DNA from 3 places in the Pantoea sp. ABR1s genome. Region 2 is predicted to be linked to each of the others. Evidence: predicted binding sites of a transcription regulator. Region 2 holds the regulator's gene; each other region holds the start of a gene.
What was found. The regulator PhoB, encoded in region 2, activates phosphate uptake and scavenging genes when phosphate is short. The targets are predictions, from matches to a motif close to CTGTCATAAAACTGNCNNAT.
Positions count from the first base shown of each region.

Region 1: the regulator PhoB is predicted to act here: its motif matches at 2,863-2,882, upstream of pitA (inorganic phosphate transporter PitA).
Region 3: the regulator PhoB is predicted to act here: its motif matches at 2,357-2,376, upstream of serA (phosphoglycerate dehydrogenase).

Region 1 covers NZ_CM173823.1:287,426-295,629, forward strand. The annotation lists gene uspA (universal stress protein UspA) at 1-408, opposite strand, end outside; gene uspB (universal stress protein UspB) at 825-1,160, shown strand; gene pitA (inorganic phosphate transporter PitA) at 1,198-2,700, opposite strand; gene ACXKZD_RS01355 (BaiN/RdsA family NAD(P)/FAD-dependent oxidoreductase) at 2,944-4,128, shown strand; gene ACXKZD_RS01360 (aldo/keto reductase) at 4,134-5,120, opposite strand; gene ACXKZD_RS01365 (hypothetical protein) at 5,413-5,610, shown strand; gene ACXKZD_RS01370 (hypothetical protein) at 5,612-6,439, shown strand; partial or broken gene ACXKZD_RS01375 (type I restriction endonuclease) at 6,472-7,554, opposite strand; gene ACXKZD_RS01380 (LacI family DNA-binding transcriptional regulator) at 7,898-8,204, opposite strand, start outside.
Region 2 covers NZ_CM173823.1:3,149,375-3,157,578, reverse strand. The annotation lists gene ACXKZD_RS14965 (AAA family ATPase) at 1-1,564, opposite strand, end outside; gene sbcD (exonuclease subunit SbcD) at 1,561-2,760, opposite strand; gene phoB (phosphate response regulator transcription factor PhoB) at 2,958-3,647, shown strand; gene phoR (phosphate regulon sensor histidine kinase PhoR) at 3,662-4,975, shown strand; gene ACXKZD_RS14945 (PstS family phosphate ABC transporter substrate-binding protein) at 4,995-5,915, shown strand; gene ACXKZD_RS14940 (cobalamin-independent methionine synthase II family protein) at 6,081-7,187, shown strand; gene brnQ (branched-chain amino acid transporter carrier protein BrnQ) at 7,579-8,204, shown strand, end outside.
Region 3 covers NZ_CM173823.1:770,209-778,412, reverse strand. The annotation lists gene ACXKZD_RS03710 (5-formyltetrahydrofolate cyclo-ligase) at 1-592, shown strand, start outside; gene serA (phosphoglycerate dehydrogenase) at 937-2,175, opposite strand; gene rpiA (ribose-5-phosphate isomerase RpiA) at 2,455-3,114, opposite strand; gene ACXKZD_RS03695 (LysR family transcriptional regulator ArgP) at 3,297-4,202, shown strand; gene ACXKZD_RS03690 (oxidative stress defense protein) at 4,459-5,181, opposite strand; gene argO (arginine exporter ArgO) at 5,325-5,948, opposite strand; gene mscS (small-conductance mechanosensitive channel MscS) at 6,073-6,954, opposite strand; gene fbaA (class II fructose-bisphosphate aldolase) at 7,145-8,204, opposite strand, start outside.

The DNA.
Region 1 (8,204 bases), 1.2 Mb from region 2:
AATCAGCATGTCGATATGCACGGTGTTGATCAGCTGACGGGCTGAGGACATCAGCTTGCTCCAGAAATCCTGATGATGACCACATACTACAAGGTCAACGTCATATTTTCTGATCGCGTCAACCAGTACCTGGCCGAGGTCGCCACTGCCGCTCAGCGTCTCACTGATCGGGTAGCCCGCCGCATCTGACAACCCTTTCAGCGCCGCATGCGTCTCTTCAGAGATACGCTTCTGCATATCCCCTAAGTTGACATCAATCAGGCCGGTGTAGAGGTCGGAGTAATTGACATCAACGTGAATCAGGGAAATTCTGGCATCGTACGGACGAGCCAGCGAGACGGCCTTATCCACCAGCAACTGGCTTTCGGGAGAAAGGTCTACTGCAATCAGGATATGTTTATAAGCCATGATAAAACTCCTTTCACGAGGTTAAGGATGGCATCCGGTGTTCCTGCCGCGTCACAGCTTAGCGAAATCCCTTGCGCGAGCGGGCGATGAGCGCCACCAAAGTGTCTACCTGCATTGCAGGTGATGATGTTGTTATGTCCTCAGTATAGCCTTCTCCCACTGTAAATGCTGCCGTTGCCGCCTGGCTTATGAATAAGATCAAGGCTATGCCAGATTTACTCGCGCTGAACGAAAATCATCGTTGGAAAAAATGTAAAGATTTCTCCTACACTGAAAAAAGGCGGTCCGATTCGCAACCGCTCAGGGGGTCGAAAAACTTTCGCAGTCCGGTGATTCAGTGGCTGGTTATTTCTGCAGGTGGACTCAGTGTCTGACGCTGGGCCTGTTGCTGCGATTCCAGCCGGGAGGGGGAGAATATGATCAGCACTATTGCGCTTTTTTGGGCGCTTTGCGTGGTGTGTATCGTGAATATGGCGCGCTATTTTTCATCCCTGCGCGCTCTGCTGGCGGTCTTACGCGGTTGTGATCCGCTGCTGTATCAGTATGTCGATGGGGCGGGTTTTTTCACCTCTCATGGCCAGCCGAGCAAGCAGGTGCGGCTGGTCACTTATATCTGGGCAAAGCGCTATCTCGATCATCATGACGATGAGTTTATCCGGCGCTGCGAGCGGGTGCGGGGGCAGTTTATGCTGACCAGTGCGCTGTGCGGACTGGTGGTCATCAGTCTGGTGGCGCTGGCGATCTGGCATTAAAAAAGGGCGACTTGCGTCGCCCTTTTTTTTGCTGGCATCACACCAGTTTTAAGGCAATCCAGTAGAGCGAACCTGACAGCAGAATACAGACCGGCAGGGTGAAGATCCACGCCATGGCGATGTTCTTGATGGTCCGGCTCTGCAGCCCGCCACCGTCGACCAGCATGGTACCGGCAACCGATGAGGAGAGGATATGCGTGGTGGAGACGGGCATGCCGGTATAGCTGGCGACGCCAATCGACAGCGCTGCTGTCACCTGTGCTGACATTCCCTGCGCATAGGTCATGCCTTTTTTACCAATCTTCTCACCAATGGTGGTGGCAACACGACGCCAGCCAATCATGGTGCCGATGCCCAGCGCCAGCGCGACGGCCACAATAATCCAGATAGGCGCATACTCGATGGTGCCAAGCAGGTCGCTTTTCAGCTTATTGAGGAAGCGTTTGTCATCTGGCGAGGTTTCCTGCAGACGAGCCGCTTTATCGGCGGTATCGGAGATACACAGCAGCAGACGACGCATCTGACCGCGCTGATCAACCGTCAGCTGATCGTAGCTCTGCAGGTTATTCAGCAACACCTGCGCACCCTGTACCGCCTGTAATGCGCGCGCGCTGTCACAGTGGAACTCCTGCGGGCTGGTTGCTGGCACTTCTTCCGGCGTGGGCAGCTTAGGCGGTGCCATCTGGATGATGTGGGTCAGCGAGGCGTTATGCTGCTGATAATACTGCTCCAGGTGATTGACTGCATCGCGGGTTCGCGTGATGTCGTAACCGGAGGCATTCATATTCACCACGAAACCAGCAGGTGCCACGCCAATCAGGACCAACATGATCAGGCCGATCCCTTTCTGACCGTCATTCGCACCGTGGGAGTAACTCACGCCAATTGCCGAAACAATCAGGGCGATACGGGTCCAGAACGGCGGCTTTTTCTTGCCGTCGATCTTCTCACGGTCAGCAGGCGTCATATGAATACGCGCACGCTTTTTGGTATTGCTCCAGTAGCGACGCAGTATAAAGATTAAGCCGCCCGCCATCACCAGGCCGACAATCGGCGACAGGATCAGAGAAAGGAAGATGTTCAGCACTTTCGGGATGTTGAGCGCATCAACCACCGAGGTTCCGCTCATCAGGGCGTTGGTCAGACCGATACCGATAATGGCGCCGATCAGCGTATGGGAGCTGGAGGCCGGCAGACCGAGATACCAGGTGCCGAGGTTCCAGATAATCGCCGCCAGCAGCATAGAAAACACCATGGCGAGACCGTGAGCCGATCCAACATTTAACAACAGATCGGTGGGAAGCATATGAACAATAGCGTAAGCGACACTCAATCCACCGAGCAGCACGCCAAGGAAGTTAAATACACCCGCCATGACCACAGCAAGCTGGGCACGCATGGCACGCGTATAGATGACCGTCGCAACTGCGTTGGCCGTGTCGTGGAAACCGTTGATCGCTTCGTAAAACAATACAAACAGCAGGGCAAGAACCAATAACAGGCTAGTACTGAGGTCTAGACCAGCAAACAGATGTAGCATAAACGTTACGCCATTTTTGGAGGACATGAACGCGGCGCATTATCCGCGACAACGTGCTGTATGGGAAAGGAAAATATAGCGCTAATTTAACCTTTCGATGTAAGGCGGAAGGGTAACTCAGAGAAAAAGGGTTAGATATTAGACAGATACAATATGACACATTTGCGGCATTTTTTTGACGCTGGCGTCTCAGTGAGCAGATCACTACAATCTGCGCCTTTCCAGTTAAGTGAGCGAGTCGTAGTGGAACAGTTTGACGTTATCATCATTGGTGCCGGTGCCGCAGGGCTGTTCTGCGCCGCCCAGGCCGGGCAGCGGGGACGCCGCGTGTTACTGCTGGATAACGGCAAAAAGCCGGGACGTAAAATTCTGATGTCTGGCGGTGGCCGCTGCAACTTCACCAATCTCTACACCGAACCGGCGGCGTATCTGTCGCACAATCCTCATTTCTGTAAATCGGCGCTGGCGCGTTATACCCAGTGGGATTTTATCGATCTGGTTAACCGCCACGGTATCGCCTGGCATGAGAAAACCCTGGGCCAGCTCTTCTGCGACGACTCCGCCCAGCAGATTGTCGATCTGCTGCTGGCCGAATGTGACAAGGGCAATGTCACCCTGCGGCTGCGCAGTGAAGTGCTCAGTGTGGCGCGCGATGAAAGCGGCTATACCCTGCAACTTAACGGCAGCACGGTTCAGGCGGAGAAGCTGGTCATCGCCAGCGGCGGTCTGTCGATGCCAGGCCTGGGCGCCACGCCGTTTGGCTATAAAATAGCGGAGCAGTTCGGGCTGAGCGTCTTCCCGACGCGGGCGGCGCTGGTGCCCTTTACCCTGCACAAACCGCTGCTGGAGCAGTTGCAGACGCTGTCAGGCGTCGCGCTGGAGACCACTATCGATGCGCAGGATGGCACCCGCTTCAAAGAGGCGATGCTGTTTACCCACCGCGGCCTCTCCGGCCCGGCGGTGTTACAAATCTCCAGCTACTGGCTACCCGGAGAATTCGTCACCATCGATCTGTCGCCTGCCACGCCGCTTGAGGCGTTTCTGACGGCGCAGCGTGAAGCACACCCGAATCTCAGCCTGAAGAACAGCCTGGCGAAAATCCTGCCGAAGCGTCTGGTGGAAGTATTACAGGCGCTGAAGGTGGTGCCGGATATCACCCTGAAGCAGCTCAACAGCAAACAGCAAACCGAGCTGGCGCAGACGCTGCACGCCTGGCGCATTCAGCCAAACGGTACCGAGGGATATCGAACTGCTGAAGTGACACTGGGCGGCGTGGATACCACACAGCTCTCCTCGAAAACGATGGAGGCGCGTGCGGTGCCGGGACTTTACTTTATTGGTGAAGTGGCTGATGTCACCGGCTGGCTGGGCGGCTATAACTTCCAGTGGGCGTGGAGTTCCGCCTGGGCCTGCGCCCAGGCGTTGTAAGGCGCTTACCAGCGCTGATGCACGTAAGGCGCGATCTTCTCCTGATAGATCTGCTTCAGCGCCGCCATCGTATCTGCAGAGAGCGCATCGACATCGCTGGCGCGGGCATTGGCTTCAGCCTGTTCGCGGTTTTTCGCGCCAGGGATCACCACGCTGACATCTTCGTTCATCAGTATCCAGCGCAGGGCAAACATCGCCATGGTGGTGTCGCCAGTGACAAAGCGGCGAATCTCTTCAACCGCCTCCAGCGCCACCTCATAAGGTACGCCGGAAAAGGTCTCGCCCTTATCGAACGCTTCGCCATTACGATTAAAGGTGCGGTGGTCGTCAGCGGCAAACACGCTATCGGCACGCATTTTGCCGGTCAGCAGGCCCGACGCCAGCGGCACGCGGGCGATGATCGCCACATCACGGCGTTTCGCTTCACGCAGCAGCAGTTCAGCCGGACGCTGGCGGAAAATGTTGTAGATCAGCTGAATTGACGAGACGTTTGGAAACTCCAGCGCCTTCAGACCTTCTTCAACTTTCTCAACGGAGACACCGTAGTGACGGATTTTTCCGGCAGCGACCATCTCATCCATCACCGCAAAGACGTCCGGGTTGTAGTAGACCTCGGTCGGCGGGCAATGCAGCTGCACTAAATCCAGCGTGTCGGTTTGCAGGTTCTCGCGTGAACGGTCAATAAAGGCGTTGAGGTTTTCAGCATTGTAACCTTCAGCCACATGTGGCGAGAGGCGACGCCCCAGCTTGGTTGCCACAAACGGACGTTCACCGCCGCGCTGATTCAGCACCTCTGCGATGATTTTTTCGGAACGGCCATCGCCATAGACATCGGCGGTATCAATAAAGGTAATGCCCGCATCCAGCGCAGCATTCAGCGCGGCTTTGGCATCCTCCATGCTCACTTCCCCCCAGGTTCCGCCAATGGCCCATGCGCCAAAGCCAATTTCGGAGACGCGCTGACCGGTACGGCCCAGTGTTCGTAGTTTCATGCAAACATTCCTCGATGCGTTTCAGACAGGGTGACAGAAAGCGGCTAACCAATGAGCTTAGCGCTTCCTGGCAGAGAGGCGATGTGACGTCGTTGCAGACCTGCACGGTAAAAATACGATGCTGCTACGCCATGCTGCTGGTTACGTTGAAGATTTCAGCGGAAAACGGCATGGGCAAGGTGACTACCGCTTCGCTAATTAATTGATTTTAAGAAATTTCACCCGAAATTAAACAGGCGAGAGTGTGGATTCGGTCACATACTTCAATTTTAAGGCCAACAAGTGGATCGCTATGTTTAAATTTGTTAAGTCGGTCTTTGCCAGTCCGGATAAGTTTCTGCAGATCATGACCCGTCAGGATATCAACGACTCGATCGCTGAAGGTGAGCGCATCATTATTGATGAAAACGGCAATATCTCGGTCAACACGCTGAGCGAGGAAGTCCATGAAGATTTTGCCCGCCACGTGAATACGTTAAAGGGAGTGTGAGGTGGGTACCGCAATATTTATGGTGTTGATGGTCAGTGGTTACTGGTACACCAGCCGTGATTTGAACAGCCGCTTTAAAATCCGTCGTTCGTCGGGCTGGGATGTCTATTTCCTGGTCGCGCTTTACGGTTGTATTTTCGTCCTGCAGGGTGTGTTTGCGACCGGTATCATCTGGCTGGTGCTGCTCTGTATCTCCGGCATCGCCAACGCCGTCCAGATGATCCCCGGCGTCCACCTGAAGTGGCAGGTGGAGTTTATGAACTGGAGTTTCCTGGGCATCCAGGCTCCGGTGGTGATCATGCTCACCTTTGCCATTCTTCTCTGCCTTTACCGCTCAAACTGGGCAGGCAGTGCACGACTGAACGTCTCCGGTCGTAAAGACCTCTATCAGCAGCTGTCACGCTCTAATGGTGTGGAGCAACTGTTATTTCAGTGCATGGAAGAGGGCGAACTGGCGTGGATTACAATGAAGTCGCGCCGCATTTACATCGGCATGATCCATGCTTCGACTTTTGAATATGAGAGCACCAAAAATATCGTGCTGATCCCGATGCTGAGCGGATATCGCGACAGCAAGACGCTGAAGCTGGCGGTGGAACATAACTACAGCAAGTGGTACGCCGAGCACGACATCACGCTCGACTCGAAACCCAAAGATGCGATGTCGTTCCGTAAAGTGATCATGGTTGACCAGATTGAGAGTCTGTCGCTGTTCGACCCGGCCAGTGCGGCTGCGCTTTCGATGGGACATCCGCAGGAAGTGGAGAAGAGCCAGGGTAATGACGATGCGGACAGCCCGGACGATAAAAGCCGGGATGCTGCGGGTTAATTGAGCCAGGACAGCATCCTGGCTCCTGGCTATCAACAATATTGCTTCGCTGCATCCCTTAACAGATCTGTGAAGTTGTAGATATCGTTGAGTGATGTAATCGGATGGCGAGTCTCTTTTTTCTCGCCATCAAACATCCCGATATATAGCTGACTGCGATTGAAGTGAAGTCGACAAATTGGCTTACGATTGTTGTCATCGATTAAAATACCAAGATAACTTTGAGTATCCCGGAAAGTGATACGCTGAGGTTCAATAACTTTTCGGATTATTGATTTTATGATGTGAAACCCTTCTATCTCCATTTCTGTAGTGACAATCATGCCGCTTTCAGCCTCGTTCTTGTCACTGCTGCTTTTTGCCGAATCCTCGTTATTAGGTTGTGGCGAAACCATCGCTCCACCGCTGATCGCGGATTTGAGTCTTTCATTCACCTGATCATTTAGCCACTGAGTAGCAGCTTTTTTAGTCAGTACAGAGAATTGCTCTCTGACTTTCTGCGTGAGTATGCCGTCATATACACGTGAGGCAAAAAGTTTAACGAAGTCTTCATCGGGTTCACTGAACTGACTGGAAATCATCTTCTTTATCTGGCTGATAAATTTAAGTTCACCAGCTGCACTGACAATCGAATCAACATCAAAAGCACTTTTGGTGAGCTTAACCAGCTCTGGAACCACGTGTTCATCAATATCCAGCAAATCCAGTTCTAAAAATGGCTTTTCATCCATTTTGTTCGGCGCATCCAGATCGGTAAAAAATTTATAGAGCTGGCCATTTGTTAAAATGGAAATTCGCGCGTTAGTCACATGGAAGTAACGGAAGAGTTGCGAGGCGTGTTTAACATTTCACGGTTCGCCAATCTTTTTGCATTCAATCAGGATCTGAATCTCTCCGCCTTTAGAAATGGCGTAATCAATCTTCTCACCTTTTTTGGTGCCGACATCACAAATGAATTCAGGTATGACTTCAGTCGGGTCAAATACATCATATCCCAGTATCTGACTGATGAAGGGCATAACAAACGCGCTTTTAGTGGCTTCTTCTGTCTGAATAATTGCTGCTTGCTGCTGAATCTTAGCGGAAAGACCATTGAGGTTATTGAAAATATCCATAGCTCACCCTGTTTTTAGTTCTTCTTAGCCATAGTGTTTAACTTCATTAGCTGAGGTAATGAAGCTTCCGGAATGCAAGATGTCGTTTTTTATATTTTTACGATGCCTATCAATTGGTTAATTGATTGGCACCATTTTGAATTGTTCCTTCAATTCAGGATAAAGTAAGAAAAAATTATCAGAAAAAAAGGTAATTGGCTATTTCGTGATCGTGTAGGAAGGTTTTTTTTCAAAAAAATTCACTTTAAAAGGCTGATTTTGAATTTTAACCAGCCACATCACGTATTCGCCAGACAACGCTGACTCGGTTATCAGGCGATCACTCCCCTGAATATGGCCCACCTCACACCATATTTTCCGCCGTAAACAGCCGAAAGGCCACTTTCCCCGCCTGATAGACATCTGGCTGATAGCCGGTTTCGAGATGACTCAGCATCAGATCAATCGCTAAACGGGCATGCTGCTGAGCATGCTGGTCCAGGGTAAAGGCCACTTCATCGTTCAGCAGTAGCTGGCGGGTGACATCATAAAGCTCATGGGTGATGTAGGTGCATTTACCCAGCAGCTGGTGGGCGCGCAGGGTGTCGCTGACATCACTATTCCCCATGCCGGTGTTATAGACCCCTGCAATCGCCTGCGACGGACGCAGA
Region 2 (8,204 bases):
GCTGACGAGCCGGACGGCTGTTCTGCAACTGGCTTAATGCCTGACGCAGTGCGGCAGGCGGATGCTGTTCCTGTAGCGAAGTTAGTACTTGCTCCGCCTGCGAGAGCGCCTGGCGGGCCTGTTGCTCCGCCTGCTGGCGCGGGAGCGCCTGTTCTGCCTGCTGCTGCTGTTCCGCCTGCTGGGCAGCGATCTGTCGCTGCTGCTGCTCGCGCTGTTGCGCCAGTCCGGCCAGGGTCGCTTCACGCTGCGCCAGCAGGGCAAAGTTCTCCTGCCACACCGGCAGCGAAGCGCCCCATTGGGCGAGATCGGCAAGCTGCTGGCGTAACTGATGCTGTTCGGCAATCGCCTGCTGCCATGCCTCAACCTGGCGCTTCTGCTCTGCCAGGCTGGCCTGTGTCTGATCAGCATGCTGCTGCTGCCGGGCGTTTTCCTGCTGCTGCTCCGCAAGCTGCTGCTGCAGTGCGCTGATCCGCTGATCCAGCGGCAGCACCTGCTCTGTCAGCAGGCTCTCCTGCTGCTGCTGTTCCTGCAGCGCCTGCTGGCGGGCACTCTGGGTCGCCGCGTAGTGCTGCTGATGCTGCTGCTGTTGGGTCTGCGCCTGCTGCTGCGCCGCCGTGAGTTGCTGACAGCGGCTCACGACCTGCTGCTGTTCGGTGCGTAACGCGTCGCGCTGCTGCAGTTTTACCCGCAGCTTTTCAGCCGGTTCGCTGCGTGCAAGACGCTGACGATCGGCCTCTGCCGCCTGGGATGCAGCCTGGGCCTGCTGCAGCGCGACGTCAGCCTGCGCATTTTCCTGCTGTAACTGCTGCGCCTGCTGTTGCCACTGCTGCTGTTGCTGCGCCTGCTGATAGTGCGCGCTGAGCTGCTGTTCCGCATCGGTCAGATCGGTGAGCTGCTGTTGCAGCGCGTCGCGTGCGTCGCTATCCAGCAGCGCCATCGCTCCCGCCTGGCTGCGCAGCAGATCCAGCTGGGTTTTTGCCTCTTTGTGGCGCTCGTAGATGGCGGCGGAAATCAGACCGTAAATTTCGGTGCCGGTCAGCTCCTCAAGCAGTTCTGCGCGCTCACTGGCTTTGGCATTGAGAAAGGCGGCGAACTGGCCTTGTGACAGCATCATCGAGCGGGTAAACCTTTCGAAATCGAGCCCGGAGAGGGTTTCGATCAGCTTCAGCTTGTCACCGACTTTATCGGCAACAATAGTGTTGTCAGCGCAGCGTGCCAGCTCAACGCGCGGTGCCTGAAGTTTGCCGTCGGCAGTGCCGCGCGCGCGGTTCTGGCTCCAGAAGGCGCGCCAGGCTTCTCCTTTGATCTCAAACTCCACCTCGGCCAGACATTCGGCACAGTCGCGGGTCATCAGCGCATTCTGGCTCTGTGAAATCGCGCCCAGGCGCGGTGTCTGGTGATAGAGCGCCAGGCAGATGGCGTCCAGCAGGGTGGTTTTACCGGCGCCGGTGGCACCGGTAATGGCGAACAGGCCGTTGCTGGCGAAAGGTTCGGCGCGGAAGTCGATGAACCATTCACCGCGCAGGGCATTGAGGTTTTTGAACCGTAGCGTGAGGATCTTCATTGGGTCTCTTCCATGGCGGCCAGCGTCTGGCGGAACAGGGTGGTCATCTCGGCAATTTGCTCTGGTTGCAGCTCCTCATCCAGCGCCAGCCGGCGGGCAAAGACCTCCTCCACCTTCAGCTCACTCAGGGTTTCGTTGTCGAGCCGCGCCAGGCTCTGTTGCCGCTGTTCACGGCTGCGGCGGAGCAACAGGACTTCGACCGGCAGCGTGGCGGTCAGGGTTTCTACCTGACGCTGCAGATCGCTGAGGTACTCCTGGGTGGTGACTTCGATGTCGAGCCAGGTCGGCTTCTCCTGCTCTGCCGTGCTGAAGGCATTTAACTGTTCTGCAATCTGCGCCAGCGATCCTTTCAGCACCTGCATCGGCTGCGCCTGTGGCACCACCAGCGGCGTGACCGATTGCAGGCCGCTGGTGGTGAGTTCCAGCAGGAAGACGCTTTTTTCTGTGCCCAGCTCGTCAAAGCTCAGCGGAATCGGTGAGCCGCTGTAGCGGATATGCTCGCTGCCCGCGACGCGCTGGGCGCGATGAATATGCCCCAGTGCGATATAGTCAGCCGCGGGAAACGCGCTGGCCGGGAAGGCATCCAGCGTCCCGATATAGATGTCGCGCACCGAATCGCTCTGGCTGACGCCGACGGTGGTGAGATGGCCGGTGGCGATAATCGGCAGTGCATGGCCCAGCGCCTGGGCGGCGGTGAATCGCTGCTGATAGTGGTGGGCGATCGCTTCCAGCAGCGAGGTCTGCTTGTCGCGTCCCGACTGACCCGCCCGGCTGCGCAGGATATCGCGCGGCCGCAGATAGGGAATCGCACACAGCAACGCGCCCGGCTCGCCCTGGCGGGTGTTGAGCAGCAGCACATCATCCTTCTCCTGCGGGGTGGCGATCACCCGGGTATTGAGACAGGCGAGCAGCTCACGCGACTCATTCAGCGTGGCAACGGAATCGTGGTTGCCCGCCAGCACAATCAGCTGACAGCCGCTGGGCTGCAGCGCCACCACAAAGCGGTTGAACATTTCGCGGGCGTAGCTGGGCGGTGTACCGGTATCAAACAGATCGCCTGCGATGATCAACGCATCCACCTGATGCTGTTCAATCTGGATCAACAGCCAGTCGAGAAATGCCTGATGTTCGGCTGCCCGACTTTTGTTGTAGAAGAACTGCCCCAGATGCCAGTCCGCAGTATGAATGATGCGCATGATGAGTCCCTGCCGTTGTGATTCGCCCGGCGATTATACTGGCTCTGCGGCCAAAGCAAAAAATTGTCGCTGCGCTGTCATAAATGATTACCAGTGAGGTTACAGGCAGGTTATGTTTTTCATAAAAGTGTCACAAATCTGACGCATAATGGCGCCGCGAATCTCAGTGACATCCGTCATAATCAGCAGGAGTAATAATGGCTAAGCGCATTTTGGTTGTGGAGGATGAAGCCCCCATCCGTGAAATGTTGTGTTTTGTTCTGGAGCAGAACGACTATCAGCCAATCGAGGCGGAAGATTATGACAGCGCCGTTGGCAAGCTGATTGAACCCTGGCCCGATCTGATTTTGCTGGACTGGATGTTACCCGGTGGCAGCGGTATTCAGTTTATCAAACATCTGAAACGCGAGGCGATGACACGCGATATCCCGGTGATGATGCTCACCGCGCGCGGCGAAGAGGAGGATCGGGTGCGCGGCCTGGAAGTGGGTGCCGATGATTACATTACCAAACCCTTTTCACCTAAAGAGCTGATGGCGAGGATCAAAGCGGTGATGCGCCGTATTTCGCCGATGGCCGTGGAAGAGGTGATTGAGATGCAGGGGCTGAGTCTGGATCCCTCCTCACATCGCGTGATGTCCGAAACCACGCCGCTGGAGATGGGTCCGACAGAATATAAGCTGCTGCACTTCTTTATGACCCACCCGGAACGCGTTTACAGCCGCGAACAGCTGCTGAACCACGTCTGGGGCACCAATGTGTATGTGGAAGATCGTACTGTCGATGTTCACATCCGCCGTTTACGTAAAGCGCTGGAAGTGTCCGGCCACGATCGCATGGTACAAACCGTTCGCGGAACAGGGTATCGTTTCTCTGCCCGCTACTAAACGGAGCCTTAACCGTGCTGGAACGCCTCTCCTGGAAGAGATTACTGACAGAACTGCTGCTGGTCTGTCTGCCCGCAGTGCTGCTGGGCCTGCTGTTCGGCGGTCTGCCCTGGTGGCTGCTACTGAGCGTGCTGACGGTGCTGTTGTGGCATTTTCACAATCTGATGCGGCTGTCGCACTGGCTGTGGCTCGACCGCACCATGACGCCACCGGCCGGGCGTGCCAGCTGGGAACCGCTGTTTTATGGTCTTTACCAGATGCAGCTCCGCAACCGGCGGCGACGGCGTGAACTGGGCAATCTGATTAAGCGTTTCCGCAGCGGTGCCGAGTCGCTGCCGGATGCGGTGATTCTGACTACCGAAGAGGGCACCATTTTCTGGTGTAACGGCCTGGCGCAGCAGCATCTTGGACTGCGCTGGCCGGAAGATAATGGCCAGAACATCCTCAATCTGCTCCGTTATCCGGAGTTCTCGCGCTATCTTCGCCAGCGCGATTTCGACAAGCCGCTGACGCTGGTGCTGAACAACAAACTTCACATGGAGTTCCGCGTCATGCCCTACAGCGAAGGGCAGTGGCTGCTGGTGGCGCGTGATGTCACGCAGATGCATCAGCTGGAAGGGGCGCGCCGCAACTTCTTTGCCAATGTCAGCCATGAATTGCGCACACCGCTCACGGTGCTGCAGGGCTATCTGGAGATGATGAACGACTCGGTGATGAGCGAGCCTTCGCGCAGCAAAGCGCTGCACACTATGTCGGAGCAGACGCGCCGCATGGACAGCCTGGTCAAACAGCTGCTGACGCTGTCGCGCATTGAAGCCGCGCCCGCAATCGATCTGAAAGAGAAGGTCGATGTGCCGGTGATGCTGAAACTTCTGCAGCATGAGGCGGCAACGCTGAGTGGTGGCCGTCACGACATCCATTTCCATACCGATCCCCATCTGAAAGTGTTCGGCAACGATGAACAGCTGCGCAGCGCCATCTCCAATCTGGTTTACAACGCGGTAAACCACACACCGGATGGCACGCGAATTGATATCAGCTGGCTGCGCGGCAAACAGGGGGCCATTTTCCGGGTGTGCGATAACGGGCCGGGCATCGCCTCAGAACATATTCCGCGTCTTACCGAGCGTTTCTACCGGGTCGATAAAGCGCGTTCGCGTGCGACCGGCGGCAGCGGGCTGGGGCTGGCGATAGTGAAACATGCTCTGAGCCACCATAACGCCCGGCTCGATATCACCAGCGTGCCGCACAAGGAGACCTGTTTTACCTTTACGCTGCCAGCGAGGTTGATTGTCAGCAGCGTGATGCAGGAGAATGCCGTTCATTAATCGCTGCCGGATCTCCCTGATGCGCATCCTTCTTTTGTTGATCGTTACTCTGCTGCCGGGCCTGGCACTGGCCCAGCCCGGCGCGCTCTCCGGCAATCTCAGCAGCGTCGGATCCGATACGCTGGGTTATCTGATGACGCTGTGGGGCGAAGATTTCAGTCGCCAGGCGCCGGGCGTCAATGTCCAGGTTCAGGCCTCCGGCTCTTCTACTGCGCCGACCGCGCTGGCGGCGGGTGCAGCACAACTCGGTCCGATGAGCCGCCCGATGCAGGCAGATGAACGCCAGGCCTTTGAGGCGCGCTACGGCTATCCGCCGCTGGCGGTTCCGGTGGCTATGGATGCGCTGGTGGTAGTGGTGAATCAGCGCAATCCGCTACAGCAGATTGAACCGCGACAGCTCGATGCCATCTTCTCGATTACCCGTCTGTGTGGCGCACACAGCGTGCCGCTGCGCTGGGGCGATCTCGGCTTAACCGGCGCGCAGTGGAGCAAACGGCCGATTCAGCGCTATGGACGTAACTCCGCCTCCGGCACATGGGGTTTCTTCAAGCAGCAGGCGCTGTGTAAAGGTGATTTTCGCAGCGACGTGGCGGAGTTTCCCGGCTCGGCCGCAGTGGTGCAGGCGGTGGCCGGTAATTCACGCAGCATCGGCTACGCCAGTTTTGGCTTTCATCTCAGCGGCGTAAAAATGCTGGCGGTGATGAATGATCAGGGGCAGGCGATTACCCCGGATGCCGATGCCATCCGCAGTGGCCGTTATCCCTGGGCGCGCCCGCTCTATCTCTACGTGAATAAAGCGCCCGGCAAACCTTTGCCGCCGCTGGTGGCCGCGTTTCTGCAGCAGGTACTTTCGGCGCAGGGACAGCGGCGGGTCAGTGAAGCGGGCTATCTGCCGCTCTCTGACAGTCAGATGACGCAGGCGCGCGCCGCGCTGCGTTAATCTCCCACACGTGAATTTTTTTCATCATCACTGAATTTTCTTCAGTTGCAGAAGAAAGCCGCTCATGCCACTCTGTGTTCAGACATGTAGCCATCCAGATGGCTATTTATATCAGGATGCAACTATTTCCTGCCGTCATTAATGGCAGGAGAGACAGGAGTGATCATGCAAAGAGAAACCGCCCCGTTCCGTGCCGATACCGTTGGCAGCTTTCTGCGTCCCGCCGCCATTAAGCAGGCGCGCGAACAGTTTGCAGCCGGAGAGATTGATGCGGCGGCCCTGCGTCAGGTTGAAGATGATGCGATTCGCGATGTGGTGGCGAAACAGCGGGAAAATGGCCTGAAAGTGGTCACTGATGGCGAATTTCGTCGCGGCTGGTGGCACTTCGACTTCTTCTATGGCCTGAATGGCGTAGAGCGCTATGAAGCGGAGCAGGGCATTCAGTTTAATGGCGTGCAGACCAAAGCGCATGGCGTGAAAGTGGTGAGCAAACTCGGTTTCCCGGCGGATCATCCGATGCTGGCGCATTTCCGCTTCCTGCAGAGTATTGCCGGTGATGCGGTGCCGAAGATGACCATTCCCAGCCCCAGCGTGCTGCACTTCCGTGGTGGCCGTAAGGTGATCGACGCGGAAGTCTATCCCGATCTGGCAGACTACTTCGACGATCTGGCGCAGACCTACAAAGCGGCTATTCAGGCGTTTTATGACGCGGGCTGCCGCTATCTGCAACTGGATGATACCGTCTGGGCTTACCTCTGTTCTGAAGATCAGAAGCGTGATATCCGTGCGCGTGGCGACGATCCTGACCAGCTGGCACAGACTTATGCTCAGGTGTTGAATAAAGCGCTGGAAGGTAAACCTGCCGATCTGACCGTGGGTCTGCATGTCTGTCGCGGCAACTTCCGCTCAACCTGGATCTCTGAAGGCGGCTATGGGCCGGTCGCAGAAATCCTGTTCGGCAGCGTCAACGTGGATGCCTTCTTCCTGGAGTATGACAACGCCCGTTCCGGCGGTTTTGAACCACTGCGTTACATTAAGCCAGGTCATCAGCAGGTGGTGCTGGGTCTGATTACGACCAAAGTGGGAGAACTGGAGGATCCAGCGCAGGTGAAAAACCGGCTGGAAGAGGCGGCGCAGTATGTCAGCCTGGATCAAATCTGCCTCAGTCCGCAGTGTGGTTTTGCCTCAACCGAAGAGGGCAACAGCCTGACCGAAGCGCAGCAGTGGCAGAAGATTCGCTTAGTGGTCGATATCGCGAATCAGGTCTGGTAGTGCTGTAACGTTGTGCAGACAGGCGCGTAAAACGCGCCTTTTGTGTATCTTCAGGCCCGTTTATGCGGGGATTTCTCGCGCTCTGTCTATTATTTAGGCACATCATCTTGTGTGCCTGCTGCAAAAATTAACGCTATCCACTGCCTTTTGAAAAAATGGCGGCATAACCTTCTGGTTTTCCGATCCCGTATTGCCTTTCACCGCTATAAACGTTTTACTTAGCGCCGTTGTCGATCCATCCCTCTGTGAACAGAATAAAAGCAGCTCAAATCACCTGTGCTTTACCCTGCGACGAGCATAATGCGCTGACATTTTCAGCCTGGTCGCGGTTTACACGCAGCGAGGGGACAACACTAACCCAACTTCCACCGCAACATCAGTGACAGGCCGTATGACACATCGTTTAACTTCGAAGGACATTCTCGCGCTGGGCTTTATGACATTCGCCCTGTTTGTTGGCGCGGGCAACATCATTTTCCCGCCCATGGTCGGTATTCAGTCTGGCGAACACGTCTGGACTGCCGCGATTGGTTTTCTGATTACCGCAGTCGGTCTGCCCGTGATGACCGTGATCGCGCTGGCCCGCGTCGGCGGCGGCGTGGATGCGCTCAGCACCCCGATTGGCAAGGTCGCTGGCATCGTGCTGGCCACCGTTTGCTATCTGGCTGTCGGGCCGCTGTTTGCCACACCGCGTACGGCCACGGTCTCGTTTGAGATGGGTATTGCCCCGCTGACCGGTGATGGCGCGCTGCCGCTGTTTATCTATAGCCTGATTTACTTCACGCTGGTGATTGGCGTATCGCTCTATCCCGGCAAGCTACTCGACACGGTAGGGCACTTCCTTGCGCCATTAAAAATTATTGCGCTGACCGTGCTGGGCGTTGCTGCCCTGGTGTGGCCTGCTGGCGGCACGGTTCCGGCTACCGCTGATTATCAGCGTGCGGCCTTTTCCAGCGGTTTCGTCAATGGCTATCTGACCATGGATACGCTGGGCGCGCTGGTATTTGGTATCGTAAT
Region 3 (8,204 bases), 1.7 Mb from region 2:
GTCTGAACCTTCAATGACCCAGCGTCAGGCGATTCGCCAGCATGTGCGACATCTGCGACGGGCACTTACCGATGAGCAGCAAACGCAGGCCGCTGAGCAGCTCGCTGAACATGCGCTCAACTACGCCCCGGTGACTGAAGCGCGCAATATCGCCCTGTTTCTGTCGGTGGATGGCGAACTGAATACCCGTCCGCTGATTGCCCGCCTCTGGCATCTGAAGAAAACGGTCTGTCTGCCGGTTTTACACCCCTTCTCCCCCGGTAATTTGTTGTTTCTGCGCTACTCGCCCGATACCCCATTGCTCAAAAATAAGCTGCGCATTCCTGAACCGCCGCTGGATATCCGGCAGGTGATCACCCTTGATCAACTGGATCTGATGATGGTGCCACTGGTAGCGTTTGATCAGCATGGACAGCGTCTGGGGATGGGCGGCGGCTTCTACGATCGCACCCTGCAGAACTGGCGGCAGCACGGTTTTTTGCCGGTGGGCCTGGCACACGATTGTCAGCAGGTCGATAGCCTGCCGGTGGCAGAATGGGATGTGCCTTTGCCGGCGGTAATGACGCCATCAAAACTCTGGCAGTGGGAGTAGAAGAGTCGCTTTTGCAGACAAGTGAAAACTCATACCTGGGCGCATCTGGCAGCAATGAAATAGCTTAACGCGCAGGGAACATGGTCAGAAGAGGAAAGCGTCCCGCCGCCCGGATAAAAACGCCGGGAACGTTTTTAAACAACGCAACGCGTTGGCCCGGTTACGGGCGCACCTCAGGGATGAGGTGCGTAATCGCGCGGGACGGGCATGCCATGGATGGCGGCTTTTGCATCTTTCCGATCTGACCGTGTTCTCTTCGCAGTCTCGGTCTTACAGCAAATCGGGACAGCCTGTATTAACTACCTGAAGAGACGCAACTAAGCGCCTGTTCAGGTTGGTAGCGCTTAGTAAAGCAGACGGGCGCGGATGGTACCCGGAATCGCCTTCATCAGCTGCAGCGCGTTCTCAGCCACTTCCGGCTCTGCATCAATGTCGATCACCACATAGCCCATAAACGGCGAGGTTTGCAGATACTGGGCGGCGATGTTGATGCCCTGCTCGGCAAAAATCTGGTTGATGGCCGTCAGCACGCCAGGGCGGTTCTCATGGATATGCAGCAGACGACTGGCGCTGATACCGTGAATCGGTAGTGACACTTCGGGGAAGTTAACAGCCGAGAGAGTCGAGCCGTTATCGGAGTATTTCGCCAGCTTGCCCGCCACTTCAATGCCGATGTTCTCCTGCGCTTCTTCCGTTGAGCCGCCAATGTGCGGCGTCAGGATCACGTTGTCGAACTCACTCAGTGGAGAGATAAACGGCTCGCTGTTGGTAGCTGGCTCGCTCGGGAAGACGTCGATGGCTGCGCCACCCACATGCTTGCTGGCCAGCGCATCGCACAGCGCCGGGATATCCACCACCGTGCCGCGTGAGGCGTTAATCAGCAGCGCGCCAGGCTTCATCTGCGCCAGCTGCTCTGCACCAATCATATCCTGTGTAGAGACGGTTTCCGGCACGTGCAGGCTGACCACATCGCTCATGTTGAGGAGATCGGCCAGATGGCGTACCTGCGTGGCATTACCCAGCGGCAGCTTGTTTTCAATGTCGTAGAAGAAAACATGCATACCCAGGCTTTCTGCCAGCACGCCCAGCTGCATTCCGATATGGCCGTAACCGATAATACCCAGTTTTTTGCCACGCGCTTCAAATGAGCCTTTGGCAATCTTATTCCAGATGCCACGGTGTGCTTTCGCATTCGCTTCCGGGATGCCACGCAGCATCAGCAGCATCTCACCAATCACCAGCTCCGCAACCGAGCGGGTATTTGAGAACGGCGCATTGAACACGGGAATACCCCGGCTGGCAGCCGCCTGCAGATCAACCTGGTTGGTACCGATACAGAAACAGCCAACGGCGACCAGCTTTTCAGCCGCCGCAAAAATCTCTTCAGTGAGCTGGGAGCGGGAACGGATACCAATAAAGTGTGCATCACGGATCGATGCTTTTAACGCGTCGGAGTCCAGTGCGCCCTTATGGAATTCGATGTTGGTATAGCCTGCAGCCCGCAGGTTCTCCAGCGCGCTCTGATGGACACCTTCCACCAGCAGGAACTTAATCTTATCTTTTTCCAGTGATACCTTTGCCATTTCCCGATCCTATTCAGCATTCAATGAGGACTACCATAAGCCAGCCTTCTGTCAAAATATCAAAAAAATCGCGTCGGGCAATACAAACGATTGCCCGGCCGCCAGCACGGCAGCGGCTGACGGCAGCACATTGCCGGACAAAATAAGGAGGTCGGACTGGAAGAGAGAACGAACCCGCTGCCGATGACGGTTATGTGACATAAGTCACCAAATTTCACCGCAGCGAGAAAAGATGATTTGCAGGCAGAAATAACCGACGCCGCATCGACGCCGGACAGATCATTTTTTGATGGTTTTCACGCCATCAGGCCCGCCAATCAGTGCAATATCGGCACCACGCGCGGCAAAAAGGCCCACGGTCACGACGCCAGGCAAGGCGTTGATGGTTTTTTCCAGCTCAATGGGATCGAGAATGCGCAGATTATGCACATCGAGAATAATGTTGCCGTTATCGGTGACCACGTTCTGACGATACTCAGGCAAGCCGCCCATTTTCACCAGCTGACGCGCCACATAACTGCGCGCCATCGGGATCACCTCGACCGGCAGCGGGAAACGGCCCAGCACATCGACCTCTTTTGAAGCGTCAGCGATACAGATAAAGGTTTCAGCCACGGCGGCCACGATCTTTTCGCGCGTCAGCGCCGCGCCGCCGCCTTTGATCATCTGCATCTGTGGGTTGATCTCATCCGCGCCATCTACGTACACCGACAGCAGGTCAATCTCGTTCAGGTCGAACACCTGAATACCCAGGCTCTTCAGCTTCTGGGTTGAGGCATCCGAGCTGGAGACGGCACCTTCAATCTGATGCCTGACCGTGGCAAGCGCATCGATAAAGTGGGCAGCGGTGGATCCGGTGCCCACACCAACAACGGTGCCCGGCTGCACGTACTCAAGTGCAGCCCAGCCAACGGCTTTTTTCAGTTCATCCTGGGTCATGGTATGTTTAAAACCTGTGCGACAACGAAGTGCGCGTAGTATAAAACAAGGCTTGCTGAAAATGCTCGGCTGACCGACGCGGATTTATCGCTTTGGAAGCCAGCCCACAAAAAACAAGAGAGCCATCACAGGTGATACTTTTGTGGCATAGTGACATCCATCCTGAAGGAGAGAGAAGAATAATGAAACGCCCGGATTATCGAACGCTTCAGGCGCTGGATTCAGTGATCCGCGAACGCGGATTTGAGCGTGCCGCTCAAAAATTATGTATCACCCAGTCAGCGGTTTCACAGCGTATCAAGCAGCTGGAGAATCTGTTTGGTCAGCCGCTGCTGGTGCGCACGGTGCCACCACGTCCGACCGAACAGGGTCAGAAACTGCTGGCGTTGCTGCACCAGGTGGAACTGCTGGAAGAGGAGTGGCTGGGCGATGAGAACAGTGGCACCACGCCACTGCTGCTGTCGCTGGCGGTCAATGCCGACAGTCTGGCGACCTGGCTGCTGCCTGCACTGAAGGATGTGCTGGCAGATTCACCCGTACGCCTGAATCTGCAGGTCGAAGATGAAACCCGCACCCAGGAGCGTCTGCGTCGTGGTGAAGTGGTGGGTGCGGTGAGTATTCAGCCGCAGCCGCTGCCCAGTTGTCTGGTGGATCAGCTCGGTGCGCTCGACTACCTGTTTGTGGCGTCGCGTGACTTTGCCGATCGCTTCTTCCCCAACGGCGTCACCCGCTCTGCCCTGCTGAAAGCGCCTGCGGTGGCGTTTGACCATCTTGATGATATGCATCAGGCCTTCCTGCAACAGAACTTTGATCTCTCACCGGGCAGTGTGCCCTGCCACATCGTGAACTCCTCTGAAGCCTTTGTGCAGATGGCGCGACAGGGTTCGACCTGCTGTATGATCCCGCATCTGCAGATTGAGCGTGAGCTGGCGAGCGGTGAGTTAATAGATCTGACGCCAGGCTTGTGTCAGCGCCGGATGCTCTACTGGCATCGTTTTGCACCGGAAAGCCGGTTAATGCGTCGGGTGACCGATGCGCTGATTGCGCATGGACATCGGGTGCTGCGTCAGGATGACGTCGCAGCCTGAAAACAAAAACGGGGCGAAAGCCCCGTTTTTACTGCTGACAAATTATGCCCCGAACGGCTGTAAGGATGGATTGGCTCAGGGAACAAGGTCAGATCGGAAAGGCGCTTAAGCCAATCCCTGGCCGCTCGGCCCGCGCCGTCCATGGCGCGGGACGCTTTCCTCCTCTGACCATGTTCCCTTCGCTTTGAATTTATTCATTGCGGTCAGATCCTGAGATTCATCGGCAGTCTTAACGGGGCATCAGCCCCGTTTTGCACTATGGCGTATTGGGCTTGATCTCAAACACCACATCAACCTGATCGTCAAAGTTGATGCTTTGCTGATCGTAGGTCTCCTGCGCCGAGGTATCTGCCGCTGCAGCCGCTTTATACATACGGTTCATCGGCATCGGCTGATAGTTAGCGACCTGATAACGAATGCTGTAGATCGATCCCAGCTTCGCGTTAAAGCCTTCAGCCAGCTGTGATGCCTGCTGCGTCGCATTTTTAATCGCTGCTTTACGCGCCTGCTCTTTGTAACTCTCCGGATTTGCCACGCCTAACTCGACGCTACGCACCTCATTCAGACCGGACTTCAGCGCCCCGTCCAGCAGATCATTCAGCTTGTCCAGCTGACGCAGGGTTACCTGCACCTGACGCACCGCACGGTAGCCTTTCAGGACGGATTTACCCTCTTTGGTGTAATCGTACTCAGGCTGGGTGCTCAGGTTTGCCGCATCAATATCTTTCTTCTCAATGCCGTTTTTCTGCAGAAAATCGAAATATTGTGCAACCCGGCTATCCGCCTGCTTTTTCGCATCTGCGGCATCTTTTGACGACACGTTCACCACGATAGAGAGCGTGGCGATATCGGGACGGGCATCGACCGTTGCCTTGCCTGAGGTCACCACGTGTGGCCCGTTCGGTAACTCATCAGCGTATACGCCAGGCAATGCCCCGGCGCTCATGATTGCGGCCAGAGCCAATGCTTTCAGTTTCATGAAAGTCCTCCTTGAAAAGGTACTATGACGGCTTCCAACCGGCGAAGCCCAACAGCGCATCGGTATGCGCCATGCTTTGAGTGGTCATTATGGCAAAAGTTCGGCCTCCGCGCGGCAATAACCGCACCGGATCGACGTTGGGATCAAAATCCGGCAATGCCCTGGCGCGCCAGTTGCAGGGCGATAAACCACATCACCGCGCCCACCAGCAGGTTAATGATGCGCTGGGCTTTGGCGGTGCGCAGGCGTGGTGACAGCCAGGCGGCCAGCAGCGCCAGACCAAAGAACCACAGGATCGACGCACTGATGGTGCCCAGCGCAAACCACTGACGCGCGGTGGTGGTCGGCAACTGACCGCCAAGACTGCCCAGTACCACAAAGGTATCGAGATAGACGTGCGGATTGAGCCAGGTCACTGCCAGCAGCGTCGCGATAATGCGTCCCCTGCTCTGCTTTAATGGCTCACCATCCGCCAGATCGGCGTCGCCGCGAAAAGCGCTACGCAGTGCGCCCCAGCCATACCACAACAGAAAGGCTACGCCCGCCCAGGTGATCACCATCAGCAGCAGTGGAGACTGGCTCAGCAAGGCACTGCCGCCAAAGATCCCACCGCAAATCAGCAGAATATCGCTCAGCGAGCAGAGGGCCGCCGTCATCAGATGATATTGACGCTTCACGCCCTGATTCATCACAAAAGCGTTCTGCGGGCCCAGCGGCAGAATCAGCGCGGCGCCCAGGGCAAGCCCCTGAAAATAGAGAGATAACACAGGATTATTTCCTCACATCGTTAGAGGAGGAGAAGTATAAAGAGAGAGGATGATTAGCGGAAATTGAAAGAATTAATCTGCGATTAGCAAAATGAATGGGCGACAGACGCCGCCCACTGAAAAATTACTGTGGCTGAACCTGGGTTGCTTCTGCTTCAGGCGTCGGCATCTGATGCAGATGCACATCCATCTGCGGATAAGGAATACCAATCCCTTTTCCATCCAGCGCACGCTTAAAGTTCTTCAGCAGATCCCAGTAAACGTCCTGCAGGTCGCCGCTGTTGCTCCAGCAACGCACCACAAAGTTCATTGAGGAGGCTGCCAGTTCGTTAAGACCGATCTGGATACCTTTATCTTTCAGCACGCGGCTATCCGCTTCTACAACCTGTTGCAGTAAGGCGATCACTTCATCCACATCCGCCTCGTAAGCCACGCCAATGATAAATTCATTACGGCGAACCGGTTCACGCGAGAAGTTGACGATGTTCCCGCTGATGATCTTGCCGTTTGGCACCACCACGATTTTGCCGTCTGCCGTTCTCAGCGTGGTGGAGAAAATCTGCACATGCAGCACGGTTCCCATAACGCCGCCCAGATCGACGAACTCGCCGGTGCGAAACGGACGGAAAGTGACCAGCAGAACGCCTGCAGCAAGGTTAGAGAGTGACCCCTGCAGCGCCAGACCCACGGCCAGACCCGCAGCACCCAGCACGGCAATCACCGAGGCGGTCTGCACACCGATGCGTCCCAGCGCTGCGATAACGGTGAAGGCGATAACCCCATAACGCACCAGTGCGGAGAGGAAGTCCGCCACGGTAGCGTCTATGTGACGGGCGCGCAGCAGGCGATTTACGGCATTAGAAATGATACGGGCGATAATCATCCCGATAATAATGATGGCAATAGCTGCAACGATATTTACGGCATAGCTGATGATCAGCGCCTGATTGCGAACCAGCCAGTTACCTGCGTTGTTTAAGCCGTCGACGACGTGTAACTCTTCCATTAATAAGCCCTGTTGTTAGATTCCCACCGGGAATGAAAAAACTGCCAGATGACATCCGACACCCTGCCATCAAGGGTAATCAATTATCTCCTTAAGCGCCAAACCGACCGGCGTTTAACCCTGTTTTTCCAGAAATTGTGCATAAAAAAAGGCCCTTTCGGGCCTTTTTTGTACGGTAACGACTCGTCAGTTACAGCACGTCGACAGCGTTAAGCTCTTTGAAAGCCTGCTCCAGACGCACTACCATAGAGGCCTGGGCTGAACGCAGCCAGACGCGTGGGTCGTAGTATTTTTTGTTTGGCTTGTCAGCGCCTTCCGGGTTACCCAGCTGCGACTGCAGATAGCCCTCGTTCTTTTTGTAGTACTGCAGGATGCCGTCCCAGGTTGCCCATTGGGTATCGGTATCGATGTTCATCTTGATCACGCCGTAGCTGATAGACTCTTCGATTTCTGCAGCAGAAGAACCTGAACCGCCGTGGAAAACGAAGTCCAGCGCGTTGTGCGGCAGGCCATGTTTTTCACACACATATTTCTGCGAATCGCGCAGAATGGTTGGGGTCAGTTTCACGTTGCCTGGCTTGTAAACGCCGTGTACGTTACCGAATGAAGCCGCAATGGTGAAGCGCGGGCTGATAGCATTCAGTTTTTCGTACGCGTAGTTCACATCTTCTGGCTGGGTGTAGAGTGCAGATGCGTCCATGTGGCTGTTATCAACGCCATCTTCTTCACCACCGGTGCAGCCCAGTTCGATTTCCAGCGTCATGTCGAGTTTCGCCATGCGCGACAGATATTTGCTGCTGATCTCGATGTTCTCTTCCAGTGACTCTTCTGACAGGTCGATCATGTGAGAAGAGAAGAGTGGCTTACCGTTTTTCTGGAAGTACTCTTCACCTGCGTCCAGCAGACCGTCGATCCATGGCAGCAGTTTCTTGGCACAGTGGTCAGTGTGCAGGATAACCGGCACGCCATACTGCTCAGCCATCAGGTGAACATGGTGCGCACCCGCGATAGCGCCGAAAATTGCCGCGCCCTGTGGTTTGTCAGTCTTGAAGCCTTTACCCGCGATAAATGCAGCACCGCCGTTAGAGAACTGGATGATGATTGGCGCTTTAACTTTCGCCGCTGCTTCCAGTGCCGCATTGATGGAGTCAGTTCCGACGCAGTTTACGGCTGGCAGTGCGAATTTGTTCTCTTTCGCAACTTTGAAGATCTTCTGTACGTCATCACCAGTGACAACGCCGGGTTTTACG